One region of the Chitinophaga pinensis DSM 2588 genome, then DNA from elsewhere that is predicted to be linked to it. Evidence: riboswitches for the same ligand, from Rfam matches in the RefSeq annotation. Region 1 holds a riboswitch; each other region holds the start of a gene.
What was found. Region 1 has a riboswitch for cobalamin ahead of CPIN_RS15585 (TonB-dependent siderophore receptor). Riboswitches for the same ligand answer to the same signal wherever they lie in the genome.

Region 1 (3,674 bases):
TTACAGCCTGTTTTTCCATCCGGATATCATAGCGGGAAGTCATCTGGCCAAATCCATCAACAAATATGGTTTCTTCTCCTATAACATCAACGAGGCTTTACATCTGTCGGAAAAAGAACGACAGAAAATCTTACATCTCTTTGAAGAAATCCAGGATGAATTAGATACATCTATTGATGACATCAGTCAGGACCTGGTAGTCTCCTATATTGAAGTTTTACTGAACTACAGCAACCGGTATTACAAACGGCAATTCATTACAAGAAAGACCGTCAGCAGTCCGATTATAGAACAATTTGAAACACTGCTGAACACGTACTATACCGATGAAATGGGCCTGCAACATGGTATACCTACGGTGAAGTACTTTTCAGACCAACTGAACGTATCTTCCGGTTATCTGAGTGACCTGTTGCGCAACCTTACCGGACTGAACACACAACAGCATATTCATGCAAAGCTGATTGAAGCAGCTAAACAAAAACTCTCTACCACAGCGCTTACAGCGGCAGAAATCGCATATGAACTGGGATTTGAACATCCGCAGTCATTCAATAAACTCTTTAAAAGCAAGACGAACATGACGCCGCTACAGTTTCGCGAGGGACTTAAGTGAGTGAAGGTATCTGAAGATCGCTATTAATAAAAGAGGATGTCTGCCATATAGCAGACATCCTCTTTTATTGAATGATTATTGCAATACCGCCATATTAACCGGCAGTAATGATGAACAGTTTATAACTTCTCACACAAAAGGACATTATTCAGATAAAGATCCTTTCTGCGGGGCAAAATAGCCGCTAACACCATCGCATACAGGTTCATGGAACTATATACGACCAGACGGGCCAATGACCTTACAACCGGTATTTTACGGAAAACTGGTAGAATATGCTTCGCTACATAAGTAATCTTTAATTGCATAATCGTCTCTATGTTACCGCCGGTTTTATCTATCTGCAATACTTTAAAACCACTCTTTTCAAATAGGCTGCGCAATGCAAATTGCGTATAACGGGCATAATCGTTGGGTTCTTCATGCTCACAGATCGCAAACGGACAAGTGATCAGTATACGACCTCCTGATTTCATTACCCTATTGATCTCCAGCAAAATCTCTTCCAGGTTGAATACATGCTCAAATACCTCGGTACTGAACACTGCATCAAAATGCTGATCCGGGAAAGGCAGGTGTCTGCCATCATAGAAAACATCTACAGGCTCGTCATCATGCGGATGGCCTTCACTGTCATAATCCACACCGATATATTCATCCACAGAAAACAGACTCTTATAGGGTTTTGAACCACAGCCAAAATCCATTAAACGCCCTTTCAATTGAGGAATGTAAATAGTCAGCGCATTCAGGAGCGCCTTCCTTGTGAGATAGGCCGGATAGCGTATGTCCGGGTTAAAAGCGTAAGGTATTTGTCTGTCTGGCATCTGGTAAAAATAAAAATAATTTTCAATACGCAGCAGCTTACTGGAAAAAGGGAACACGCAAGGGCAAATTAAAAAAACGCTATATTTGCCCCGTTCAAGTTCTTTTTCTTTCCCCAACTTAAAAAGGTTCTGCTTAGCCGCAGATTAATAGGGAATCGTGTGTAAATCACGAACTGTCCCGCAACTGTAAGTAACACAATCAGTTGCTGCCAAAAAATATCCACTGTTCAGCCGAAGGCGGATGGGAAGGATGGTAGCAATGTTACAAGTCAGGAGACCTGCCTTTTTTATGCTGGCAATGCTTTCGTGGACTGAAGCAACGTCGAGAATGGAGGTGTATAGCCGGGGTGTAATAAACAATTACGCCCGTGGACTATTTGTGTATTTATACAAGCCTCCGGCCTTTTCTGTATAGCTGTACCCGATCGCATGGTAAAGTGCTGAAGAACATTTTTTTTATATTCTTCATCAACGCTATCAATGCAAATTTCTACAACAGGTAATGCCAGAACAGGTCATTATTACTTTTCTTTCTCTTTACAGGTTGTTTTTCTTTGTGCGCTTGTATGCATGGTGCATCCTTTTTTACAGGTGAACAAACTCCATGCACAATCGCAGACAAACGCAGCTCGTACCGGTGATTTGCGCGGACAGATCACTACAGAAACGGGGCAACCATTGGCGGATATCACCGTAAGACTACATGGCACCGGTCATGGTACAGTAACGGATACGGAGGGCCGCTTTACGTTTTCAAACATCCCTGAAGGGACATATACACTCGCAGCCAGCGGCGTAGGTTACCACACTGGTAAACACCCGGCTGTTGTCACCGGCGGACAAACAACCTCTCTCTCCTTTCAGCTGAACAGCCATACCGGCCAGCTATCGGAAGTAACAGTGAGTACCGCACAGGTATCCTCCTTTGCCGGTATTAATAAAATAGCGGTTCCTGTCAGAGACTTACCGCTGACCACCTCCGCAGTTTCTGCCCGTACACTTGAACAAAGAGGGACAGACGATCTGGGAGAAGCCATAAAAAACACGACAGGCGTACGTGCCAATACTACCTATGGCGGTTTCCAGCACTTCACTATCCGTGGTTTCAACAACTTTGTGTTACTCGTAGACGGTGTCAGAGATGAACGTCATAACATCTCTACCAGTGCCCCCAGTACGAACCTGGCTAATATTGAGCGTATTGAAGTACTGAAAGGACCCGCCTCTGTATTATTTGGGCATTCCGCACTGGGTGGTATCATTAACCTGGTACGCAAACGTCCTTCTAAGGAACAGAAAGCAGAATTCTCCGCCTCTTATGGCAGCTTTAATACCCGTCGTATGCGTGCTGGTGCAGGTGGTGCAATCAATAATAAACTCGCCTACAGAGTAGACGTCGGATTATCAGAAACAGATGGCTATCGCCAATCAGGCGTCAATACTAACAATGCTTATCTTGCCTTAGAATACACACCAACCTCGCGTGACAACTTCTATCTGAGTGTTGGCGCTAACAAAGACAAATATGATACAGATGCAGGTATTCCCGTAATGGAAGGCGGTAAGATCGCCCCGGGTATGAGCGTTGATACACGTTACAATGATCCCGCGGATTTCCTGAAGAATACCCGCTACGATTTCCAGCTGCGATATACGCATCAGTTCAACAGTAAACTCGTACTGTCTGACCAACTGTCTTACTCCTACGATAACATCGATTATCTTTCAACAGAGGAACTGACCTTCAACGAAGGAATGGACTCGCTGACACGTACCTCTCCCCTGTATTTTAATCATATCACCAAACCCCTGCAAAACCAGCTGGAGCTGACGTATACGACGCAAACAGGTAATATCGGGCATAAATTATTGTTTGGTTATTCCCTCAGCATCTTAGATCGTAAAACTTACAACGGTAATATTTCTGGTAGCGGACTTTATGCACAGATCGCGGTACAAAATCCGGTGCTGAGTCAGGGTAATATCGATTATTATCAGACACAGTACAGGGCGACAGAAGAGCAGGTACATGGCTTCTATGTACAGGAATGGCTGAAGTTATCGGATAAACTGAAAGCATTGGCGGGCCTCCGTTATGATCTCTTCAGGGGCACTTATTATACCAATAAGATAGACAGAACTCACCATGTAACAGATAAAGGCGCCAAAACAGACATCCCGTCTTCCGCATTCACGTACCGCGCAGGACTGGTATATCAGCCCATTGAAGC
Region 2 (3,674 bases), 1.0 Mb from region 1:
CAACTGTGTCCCGTCCAAAGTTAATAGCCCCGGAGATCTGGGCGCCGTTCATAACCCCCATCGTACTATTCAGGACACCGCCGATCTGTGTACCCTTAATATTTCCCCCCGCAAGATTAACAGCGCCGGAGATCTGTGCGCCTTTTATGGGCCCACCCGTACTATTCAGTATACCGCCGATCTGCATACCATTGCCACCACTACCGGACCGGTTGTAGACGCCGCCGATCTGTGCGCCACGGAAATCGTATTTCAGGATATTACTAACCCCGCCTACCTGTAAGCCCTTCAGTGAGTCCATAATGTGATTATGTATGCCCCCCACCTGTACGCCGCTGAAATGTCCGCCTACTATATTAAAGACGCCGGCTACCTGTACCCACTTGACAGCTTTCTGGTCAATATTGAAGATGCCGGCTATTTCGACACCACTCAGACCGGCGGTATAGCCACCTATCAGGTTCATGGAAAATTTATTTACCACCTGCGAACCCAACTTTCCATGTGTGCCTAAAGCAGGTAAGAGGGAGTATTGATAGGGTTGGCGGGTAAAGAAGTCACTCAGGTTCAAACTCTGCATCCGCTGTTTGGAAGACAGGAAGAAACGGCCAAAGAAAGTCTGTTCTACATGTGTATGTTGATTGACGTCTACTATTGATAATTGTATAGGGGCTGCGGGTTTGATAGTGGCGTTCATTTCCTGGTCATGCCCGCCAGGTACCAGCATGATGGTGTCGCGGTACAGTTCCTTGCTGACGGTCAGCATGGCCGCGGTTCTTTCCTTTTCACGGAGACGCAGCCTGAAATACCCCTGATCATCGGTTAGGGTAGAGATCAGCTGTACGCCTTCATAGACACTGGCATTCACGATAGGACGCCCGGTGGTGGCGTCTTTGATTTGTCCGCTGACTACATACCACTTCTCTTTTGAAGAGGTGCCGGGTTGTATAATGATCTGATTACCGATCTCGCGGAACTGGAAATTGCCCTGAAACAATATGTCGAGCACTTGTTTGACAGAGCGATTGCTGACATTGACCGTCACCAGGCTATCATCATGAATAAATTCCTTGACATAAGAGAAATGGAAATCCCCCTGCATACTGATATCGTCCAGTACAGCAGCCAGGGGTTTGCGGTCTGCGATGACTGAGACGGTTTTGTTAAGCAGGCTTTGGGCATAGCTGGAGTAGCTCCCGAAGAGGAATGCTACTATCAGAAATAGTTGTTTCAACAGAACAGTTTTGAATTTGCGGCAAGATACTACGTATTTTTCTTTTTGGATATTTACTGCTCATACAGTAGGTTTGTGCCGCATTTGGTTTCGCCTGAAGGCGAATTAATAGGGAATCCGGTGTAACTCCGGAGCTATCCCCGTAGCTGTAATCCTGTATCGCAATACGCGTTCGTTTTTTCCGGTATACTCTTCAAAGCCACTGTCCGCCCCAGGCGGAACGGGAAGGCCCGGGAAAAGCAGGAGAGCCAGAAGACCTGCCAGTTGCAACAGCTATATCGTGTCTTCGGGTGAAAAGCGCTGATGTTGTAATAGCCTTTAGGCTTATTTCAAGTAGTTTAAAAGTCCGCTGAAGATATGCCCCAAATAGACGGTTTGACTGCCGTTTAGTAAAAATTATTGTCCAGACTAAACTTATCTATTGTAATAAAAATTCGATGTATGTATAAAAATTTACGCCTCTGGTTATTAGGTGGTCTGTTACTAGCCGCTGCCTGTAAAACGGATGATGATGTAGTCATCCCATCAAAGTATGGCACCGGCTTTCTGATGGTAACGGAAGGTAACTATGGTACAAGAGCAGGGGATCTTAACTTCTTTGACTATGACAAGGATACGGTAATAGAATACGTCTACAGCGCTGAAAATCCCGGTAAAACATTAGGTCCGAATACCAGTACCATGGAGTTTGGTACCGTTTATAATAATAAAATATATCTTGTTGGTAAATACGGCGCTCCAATGGTCGTGCTGGATGCCAAAACATTAAAAGAAACCAATCGTATCGAGTCTTTGCCGGGCGATGATGGCCGTTCATTTGTCGGTGTGGATGAAACAAGAGGTTTGCTAAGTACCAGCACCGGCGTTTTCCCCGTAAACCTGACTAACCTTACGCTCGGCACGGCCATTCCAGGGGTAACAGGAGAAGTAACAGATATGTTCAGAAGTGGCAATCATATTTTTCTCCTGTCTGTGAACGATGGTATCGTGGTACTCAATACCAATGACTACAGTGTCGCAAAGAAACTCGGTACAGCAGTATCTGGCTTTGTACAAAGCCAGGACGGTAGCGTATGGGCGGCTTCGAAAACACAGCTGAAAAAGATCAATGCCGGTGCATTGTCTGTAGACAGCATCACCACCAATTTCCCGGTGTATTACAATGAATTTACCTACAATAGCAGCTCGATGGTAGCATCTACCACTGAAAATGCGATCTATATAATCTCCGGTAACAATAAAGTCTATAAATATCTTCCGGGACAGGCAGCATCTCTGAATACGCCATTTATCACATTGCCTTCAGGACAGTACTTCTTCGGAAAGGGTATCTGGTTTGATCGTATCAGAAATATACTGGTGCTGAACAGTAATGCGAATCTGTATGGCGCTGATATTAATAACCAGCTGTATATACATAGTGCGGCAAATGGCGCGCTGCTGCACGCAACGAGTTACAAGGGGTATTTCTTCCCGGGCATGATAATCAATTAGGAATTAGGAATTAAGAATTAAGAATTGGTTAGCCTTCCAGAAGAAAGGACGTTCCTAATATCAATATGGGCCGGCGTGGTATTCAGCTTAGAATGCACCCGAGGCGTCAATAAATGATAAATTCTTAATTCTTAATTCTTAATTCTTAATTCTTAATTCTTAATTCCTAATTCTTAATTCCTAATTCTTAACTGGGAGCTTTTGTAGTTAAAACAACATTTAATTGACTTACCGTCTTCTTATACTTCTTTCCTTTCTGCCGCTATCTCTGTTTGCACAGGATAAGGCGAAGCCGGCATCCGCAGCAGCAGTACCAAAAGATACTGCTGCTGCCCGGATGCTACAGGGCGTTACCATTTTTTCCAGTAAGAATAATTCCGTTTCTCCTGTACAGACACTGAGCGGTGTTGCGCTGGAGAAGATGAATAGCCTGTCTGTGGCTGACGCCGTACGCTTCTTTTCAGGGGTACAGCTGAAAGATTACGGTGGCTTAGGTGGACTCAAAACCCTGAACGTACGCAGTATGGGAACGAACCATGTGGGCGTATTTTATGACGGTATACAATTGGGCAACGCGCAGAACGGTACCGTGGATCTGGGGCGTTTTTCGCTGGATAATATAGAACAGATCGATCTTTATAATGCGCAGAAAGGCGCTATTCTTCAACCTGCAAAAGGATTTTCTGCAGCTTCCTCCATTTATCTGCAATCCAGGAAACCGATTTTTCATGAAGGAGAAACCACGCATGGCAAAGTAGCTATTAAGACCGGTTCGTTCGGTATGGTCAACCCCTCGGTACGACTGGAACAAAAGATCTCCAGTAACCTGTCAGCAGTTATCAGCAGTGAATGGCTGCATGGCAATGGCCGGTATAAATTCAGGTACACCAATGGTACCTATGATACGACCGCTGTCAGGGAAAATGCCGGTATAGACGCTTCCCGC
Region 3 (3,674 bases), 1.7 Mb from region 1:
ATCGTAGCCGATCAGCCCTGCAAAACGAATCACCGTTGTCATAAAACGGATATTGGTACGCAGCATTTTTTCAACAGCCAGTAAGGCTTTACCGCTGCCTTTAGACGGGGTAGCGGTTTCATGTTCGAATACTTCTCCGTTTACATCAGGGTAGACGGAGGTGGAACTGATGAACAGCACCTTTTGTACCGGACTTTTCTCTATCGCTTTCACGAGGTGTGCCATCTGTGCCTGATGATAGAGCACGACGTCTTCCCGGCGGGAAGGAGGAAAATTAATGATCAGTATTTCACTTTCCAGGAACCCGGCTATGTCATTACTTTCAATACCGGCTTCAGTGATCATGACCTGATAAGGTTGGATCTGTGCCTGTGTCAGTTCTCCCATTTTATCTTCCGAAGTGACAGAGCCTTTCACGGTATATCCTTCTTTTACAAGATGGATTGCCAGCGGAAGACCCAGCCAGCCGCAGCCTAATATGCTGATGATATTTGTCGGTGCTTTGCTCATATAATGTTTGATCCTTAACGTGGGTCTGTCTCATTGGCGATCTCCTGTTTGGCGTATCTGTGCCGCAGGTAGAGCTCCACGTATAAAGATATAATGATACTAATAAAAACGAGTCCGACAATATTATTCTGGAAATCATTTAGTTCCAGGGACTCGTTCCAGGCGCTTGCAATTTTATACATAGGAATGGCAAAACACATGATCGTGATCAGCACATTCAGTTTAAAACGATGACTCTGGATCTTTTTCTGATCGAAGGTCTTGAGTAACTTGCTCAGCAGCAGGGAATCGCAGGTACCGGTGATGATCAGTCCCAGTGAGAATACCACGCCGCCCATGATAGCATAGATCCATTGATTAGAGACGGATACGGCATAACCGAATGCAGCGATCTGGGAGGAGGTATCAAAGATGAACCCGAATATGATACCGGTGATGATAACGGTAAACGGATTCAGACTGTTACTGAAGGTTTTGGGTAACAGTCGCTTACGGAAACTACCTGTCTGTGTACTGTCCTTGCGGGTCAGATTGATCAGGTTAGAAATACCCATAAACAGGAGCATCACGGAAGACAGCCATTCCACCACGATATCCAGTGCAGGAGGCATTTCGAAGTTATTCTTCAGTATACAAAGGAAGAGGGCTATGGCGGTGACCATGATCCCATGTCCGAAAGTAAAGAGTGTGCCTACCCATCTGGTCCAGATACTTTTATGGAGATGCAGACGGTAGGTATATCCGTCGATCACAGTAATATGATCGGGGTCCAGTCCATGACGTAAACCAAGTACGGCCAGGACGATAAATCCGGTCAGATCCTGTTGTAAGATGTTCATGTGCCGGGGTTTTATTCGTTTGGCTGAGGGCTTTTGAGCGTAAGCGGACTGGATGCTACCTCTTCAGCTTCCGGGAAATGCACATGTTCCAGTACCAATTCATTTTTCAGGAGATGTTGCGTCACGATCTCGCGGGTGGTATCCAGGTTTACATTTTTATACCAGAGACCTTCCGGATGCATAAAGATCATTGGTCCCCAGGTACATTGTCCCAGGCATTTGGTACGAACAGTGTGGATTTCGTCATTGAGGTCATGCTCTGTGAGGTGCGTTCTGAGCTGTACCGTGTTTTCATCAGCGGCGTTGTTTTTATTACAGGTGCCTCCATTACAGATAAAAAGGATCTTCTGAACTTTAGTCAGATCTTTAATTGCCATACGACTCGTTACTTTTGATTAATACATTAATTACCCGTTAATGATTAAACAAGACCTCAGCAAAAAGATAGAAAACAGGAAGCATGTATACCGGACGGCATACGTGCATTACGTTCTCCCATGACTTTTTTCCCGAAGTGTTGGATAAACATAGTTTGTTGGCAGGTCTTCTGACTCGTTCTACTCTTAACGCCTTCCCATCCGATTGGGGATTACGACAGTGGCACTGGTTAAAAGCTGTTACAGAACTTACAGCAGCGGGAACTGTTTTGGGTTTTCACCAAATTCCCTTTTAATTTCAGCCGGCTTTGGGCCGGACGAAAACCAAGAAACTGGCTCAAATGTAGGTAATTATTTGCTCTTTTTAGCAGGAGAATAGAACAGCGTGCAGTCAATCAGGTAGTTACGGCGTATATTATATAGGTGGCGACTATGAGTAAAACGCTCAGGAATGTGACAGCATGATTGATATACATGACTTTGCGCAGTTCTTCGTGGGCAATATCCCGGGGGTGTTCACCAATATAGGGTTTGACTACTAATTGTCCATGGTAGGTATTTGGCCCTCCAAAGCGGCAGTACATAATACCTGCCAGGGCGGCTTCCGGGTATCCTGAATTCGGACTGGCGTGCTGGTGGCCATATCTGAAGATGTAGGTCAGTCCCCGTCTGCTGAAGGCTACCAGTACCATGAGCAGTGCTGTGATACGCGCCGGAATGAAGTTGGCCACATCGTCCAGTCTGGCGGCAAATTTCCCGAACCAGAAATATTCCTCTTTTTTATACCCGATCATGGAATCCAGGGTGTTAATCATCTTATAGGTCATCATAGCCGGTAATCCGCCAACGGCGTAATAGAAAAGGGGCGCAATGACTCCGTCGCTCAGGTTTTCTGAGAGGGTTTCAAAGACGGCAGTTCTGATCTGGTTTTCGCCGAGGTTTTTGGTTTCCCTCCCTACGATCCAGGAAAGGCGTTTTCTGCCCGCATCCAGTCCCTGACTACTCAGTGCGTCAAAAACCTCGCGGCCTTCCTGTAAGAGGCTTTTATTGGCTAAAGCAAAGAAGACGAAAATGGAGGTGAACAGGTAGTAAAAGGCGGGTGTCTGTATTCGCAGTAACCAAAACTGCATGCCGGCAAAGAATAGCCAGCAGATAGCACACAGTAAGACGCTCAAAATCATCCCCTTCAGGAAACGGCCTTTCCCCCGGTTGAGTGTTTTGGTACCAAAGCTGATCAGATGACCAAACAACCTTATCGGGTGTGGCAGCCAGCGTGGATCTCCCAATGCCAGGTCCAGCAGATAGCCCGCCACTAAGGGAATAATGATTAAGAGATACTGCTGATCCATGCCTGAATACCTTTTATAAGTAGCTGATTTTCTTCCGGTCTTTGTGTGGCGACCCTGAAATGTTGTGGACTAAGGCTTTTGAAATTGGCCGCATCCCTTATCAGCAAACCTTCATTTTCCAGTAAGTATCGTTTAAGGTCAGCCGCAGTACCGGTGTTTGTCCGCGAAAGAAAGAAATTGGTCTGGGTATCCCTGACCTGTATACCTTCAATATGCTTCACCGCAGCCATCAGGTCCAGCGTGTCTTTCCGCAGGTCCGCGATAGGCAATGCCAATGCATCCCTGTGCTGTGCGATATAGAGTCCGGCTTCAATGGCCAGGGCATTGACAGACCAGGGCATTTTAGACGCGAGTATCTGTTGAATGATAGTCGCGTTACTGAGGATATAACCCAGTCGTAAACCCGGGATGGAATATGTCTTGGTGAGTGATTTTATAATAATAAGATTGGGCAACTGATCGATAGCGCCCACCATAGAGATGATTGCTTCCGTAAAATCTACATAGGCTTCATCAATCACGAATATCGTCTGCGGGTGTGCACCCAGCAATTCCCGGATCGTTTCAGGGTGTAATACTGCGCCGGTAGGATTATTCGG
Region 4 (3,674 bases), 3.8 Mb from region 1:
TCAGAAAAGCCACCCATCACTACAAAGCCAAAAGAGACTTCACTGCAGCACTGCTGGAAAAACAAATAGGTGATAAAGTGAGTTATACACTTCCTGAAGGCGGACTTGCCTTCTGGCTGACCCCGGAAAAAGATATCAACTGGACTGAGGTATTGGACAAACTAAAAGTCAAAGGCGTCAGCATCATCCCTCCCGACACTTATAGCATCGATCAACCTGTCAACGGTCTCAGACTGAGCTATGGGTCACTTTCAGAAGAACAGTTGACCGAAGGGATCACCCTACTGGGTAAGTATCTCTGATGCTGCCAGATTGACCTGATTTACGCGTCATAGGGAGATCCAGTATAGATGCGTCGTATATACGCCGTATATAAAGCATGTATATATCGTATCAAGCCTATTTTTCAGAAAATGAGGGGCATTCAGGACAATCAAACCATAACATTATAATAGTCAACACAAAACACATACACTAGCTTATAACTACGGGCCAATTTACTTCCGGAATTCCGAAACTACGAGCACAAAACACTGTCAAAGTGACGTAGTTTTCCCGAATGAGAAATACCAGGGAAACACGCTATACGTTGCATAGAAGAATAATTTACCTTGCAGTGGAAAAGATCCATTTCTGTTAACTACCCACAAACGAACTTATGAAAAGAGTATTCATCGCCATCTTATTACTGGCCACCAGTTTTGTGGCAGTACAGGCACAGGAAACAACAGCTGAACATCAGAAAGTAATTGCCGAATTTATCAGCAACGTAAAACAACAAAACAAGGAAGCACTGGCTGCTAAAGTAGCATTCCCCCTAAGAAGAGATGCACCTATCCCACCGGTAAAAACAAAGGAAGAATTCCTGGAGAGATATAACGAGATCTTTGATGAATCACTCATAAAAGCAATCGTCAATTCCAAACCAGATAAAGACTGGATAGCAATGGGATGGCGTGGCATAATGCTTGAACACGGTAAAGTATGGCTGGATGATAATGGTAAACTGATTGCAGTGAATTATCAATCCACTATTGAAAAAAGAAAACAAGCCGCACTGATCTCCAGCGATAAAAAAGAACTGGACAAATCAGTCAGAAAATATAAACGACCGGTGTACCTGCTGGAAACACAAAAGTTCCGCATCAGGATCGATAATATGGGAAAAGACCAGTATCGCTATTCTTCCTGGAAATTACAAAGCAAGATGAATGAGACGCCTGACCTCGTAATAGATGGTGGCAAAGTTGTCTTTGAAGGTACAGGTGGTAATCATTACTACGAATTCGTCAACAATGGCTACACCTACGAATGCGTATTCACCGTATTAGGCGAAAAAGAGGCTCCGCCAGCCCTTGTAAAGATCACCAAAGACGGTAAAGAACTGCTGTCGCAAAATGCCACTATCATCAGATAGCAATCAGAACTTAAAAAATTATAAAAAAAACGTCCTGCCAACAGCGGACGCTTTTTTATTCATACCACAAAACGGAACGCACATTTATTGTGACTTCTCCCATCTCCTGTATGGCTATCACCTAATTCTTAATTCTTTTCCGTACTTTCGCTCCTGCAAATGGTTGCCCGCACTCCGGGCATTAAAAGGGAATCCGGTGCAAAACCGGAGCTATCCCCGTAGCTGTAACCTGAGTATCATTTCGGTTCTCTCTTTGCCACTGTCTCGCCTCAGGCGGACGGGAAGGCCACCGGAACATCAGGGAGCCAGAAGACCTGCCCCTTGCAACTTCATTCAAGCGCTTTCGGGTGAAAGGCGAAGAGTGTAGCCTGTAAAGGTTCTATATTCTTTTCTGGTGTTTATTTACCCCCTTTGCGCATACTGCATTAGCTGTCGTGTGTGTGATGTGATTGTTATATGTATGCTCCTGTGCCACTATCTGTAGCAAACAGGCATACATATACGCCATGTTACATGTACACCGCAATTGTTGCCGTGTGTAATGTGATTGTTGATTCGTACGCCCGCCTATGCTGCTAACAACAGCTGACAGGCATACGTATGACCATATCACATACATACCGTGTGTGTAAGAGATGATTGATACGTATTCCCACCTATGCCGTTATCAACAGTAGACAGGCATACGTATGACTACATTTCAAACTCGGTCGCATCATTGAATGAAGGGTATGGATGTGCTTAATCACTCAACCCTTTATATGAAAATCAAACATTACCTGCTCGTACTCGTAGCACTACTGCCTTTACTGCACGCATGCAGAAAAGATGAAACAGAACAACTGTCCCTGCCCGCTATCGCAGCTAACAATGCCATCGCTGCTACCGGTTTCGCGAACGGCTTCTTTATCGCCAATGAAGGCTGGTACGGACACGGTTCCGGTGACCTGCACTTCTACGACTACAGTGCCGATACCCTGCGACTCAACATTTACGCAGCCGCAAACCCCGGCAAAACATTAGGTGGCGCTACCAGTACTTTACAGTTCGCCACTACGTTCAGAAACAAAATGTACATCGTTGTCAAAGCTGGCGGTCCGCTGGTTGTAACAGACGCTAACACCATGGTGGAAACAGCCCGGCTGACGACTATGCCCGACAATGACGGACACGCCTTCCTCGGACTTGACAGTACCAAAGGCTTACTCACCACCAGCGGTGGCGTATATCCGATTGCCCTCCCCGGACTCACTGCCGGCGCCAAACTGCCTGGTATCAGCAGCTATAGCGGCGATATGATCAAAGCAGGCAATTATATCTTTGTACATGCACAAACAGAAGGTATCGTCGCCTACAACGCTTCCTCACTCACAGTAGCACGTTCCTTCGGTACGGCAAACCTTTGTTTTGCACTGGGTAAAGACGGCGCAGTATATGCCGCTAACACAGACTCCCTGATCCGTATCAACTCCACTACCCTGGCACGTAGCGCCGTTAAACTGCCATTCTCCACACCATCTCCATGGGGGGCATGGCGCCATTCCGCGATTACGTCTTCTACGACAGACAGCAGCATTTTTATCGTACGTAACAATGGCTTCATGGGTGGCACCACGCTCTATCGTTACGTTATCGGTAACACCGCTTCACTGTCTACACCGTTCATTACACTGCCATCCGGACAATACTTCTACGGCGCAGGTACTGCCTACGACAAGAGTAACAATACACTCGTCGTAACCACCGTCAATGGGCCATTTACCGGTAGCGTTAACACGGTCCTCCGCTACAACGCAAGCACTGGTGCACTGATTAACTCAAATGTCTTCAATGGCTGGTACTTCCCTGCCATGCCCGTATTTCATTAACTCATAAACCCTCCGTGTTTCTTCATCACCTGATAGAAGAGACACGGAGTCATTTACCATTTAACAAAAAAGATTATCATGCGAAAAATTCTACTCGCTGCAACAGCGATTACGCTTATCATCAGCAGTTGTTCGAAAGATGAAGATGTACAACAACCGCCTGCCGAAGCGCCTAAAATCACCATTACCACTCCCGACGGCGGTTTCGCGGTGGATAACAGGAAATGGTTCAAAGTAAACCCCGCCGTAGTAAGCGATTCCGTCTCTACCACCTACACCTGGGTATTGAATAATGATACCATCAGTACAGCAAAAAATCTGCTGTATGCATTCGGTGATGCAGGCACCTTTACGCTCACCTTTACCGCAAAAAATAACGCCGGCAGCAC

Region 2: it holds a riboswitch for cobalamin, as region 1 does, so the genes downstream of both, CPIN_RS19570 (DUF5074 domain-containing protein) here and CPIN_RS15585 (TonB-dependent siderophore receptor) in region 1, are expected to answer to the same signal.
Region 3: it holds a riboswitch for cobalamin, as region 1 does, so the genes downstream of both, CPIN_RS22175 ((2Fe-2S) ferredoxin domain-containing protein) here and CPIN_RS15585 (TonB-dependent siderophore receptor) in region 1, are expected to answer to the same signal.
Region 4: it holds a riboswitch for cobalamin, as region 1 does, so the genes downstream of both, CPIN_RS29945 (DUF5074 domain-containing protein) here and CPIN_RS15585 (TonB-dependent siderophore receptor) in region 1, are expected to answer to the same signal.

Annotation. Positions count from the first base shown of each region.
Region 1 covers NC_013132.1:3,863,289-3,866,962, reverse strand. The annotation lists gene CPIN_RS15595 (helix-turn-helix domain-containing protein) at 1-616, shown strand, start outside; gene CPIN_RS15590 (class I SAM-dependent methyltransferase) at 736-1,443, opposite strand; cobalamin riboswitch at 1,551-1,743, shown strand; gene CPIN_RS15585 (TonB-dependent siderophore receptor) at 1,924-3,674, shown strand, end outside.
Region 2 covers NC_013132.1:4,895,177-4,898,850, forward strand. The annotation lists gene CPIN_RS19565 (STN and carboxypeptidase regulatory-like domain-containing protein) at 1-1,234, opposite strand, end outside; cobalamin riboswitch at 1,303-1,513, shown strand; gene CPIN_RS19570 (DUF5074 domain-containing protein) at 1,676-2,728, shown strand; gene CPIN_RS19575 (TonB-dependent receptor) at 2,952-3,674, shown strand, end outside.
Region 3 covers NC_013132.1:5,560,299-5,563,972, reverse strand. The annotation lists gene CPIN_RS22185 (SDR family oxidoreductase) at 1-510, opposite strand, end outside; gene CPIN_RS22180 (HoxN/HupN/NixA family nickel/cobalt transporter) at 525-1,349, opposite strand; gene CPIN_RS22175 ((2Fe-2S) ferredoxin domain-containing protein) at 1,361-1,726, opposite strand; cobalamin riboswitch at 1,870-2,070, opposite strand; gene cbiB (adenosylcobinamide-phosphate synthase CbiB) at 2,122-3,075, opposite strand; gene CPIN_RS22165 (pyridoxal phosphate-dependent aminotransferase) at 3,054-3,674, opposite strand, start outside.
Region 4 covers NC_013132.1:7,650,966-7,654,639, forward strand. The annotation lists gene pdxR (MocR-like pyridoxine biosynthesis transcription factor PdxR) at 1-302, shown strand, start outside; gene CPIN_RS29940 (hypothetical protein) at 659-1,417, shown strand; cobalamin riboswitch at 1,561-1,753, shown strand; gene CPIN_RS29945 (DUF5074 domain-containing protein) at 2,179-3,285, shown strand; gene CPIN_RS29950 (PKD domain-containing protein) at 3,364-3,674, shown strand, end outside.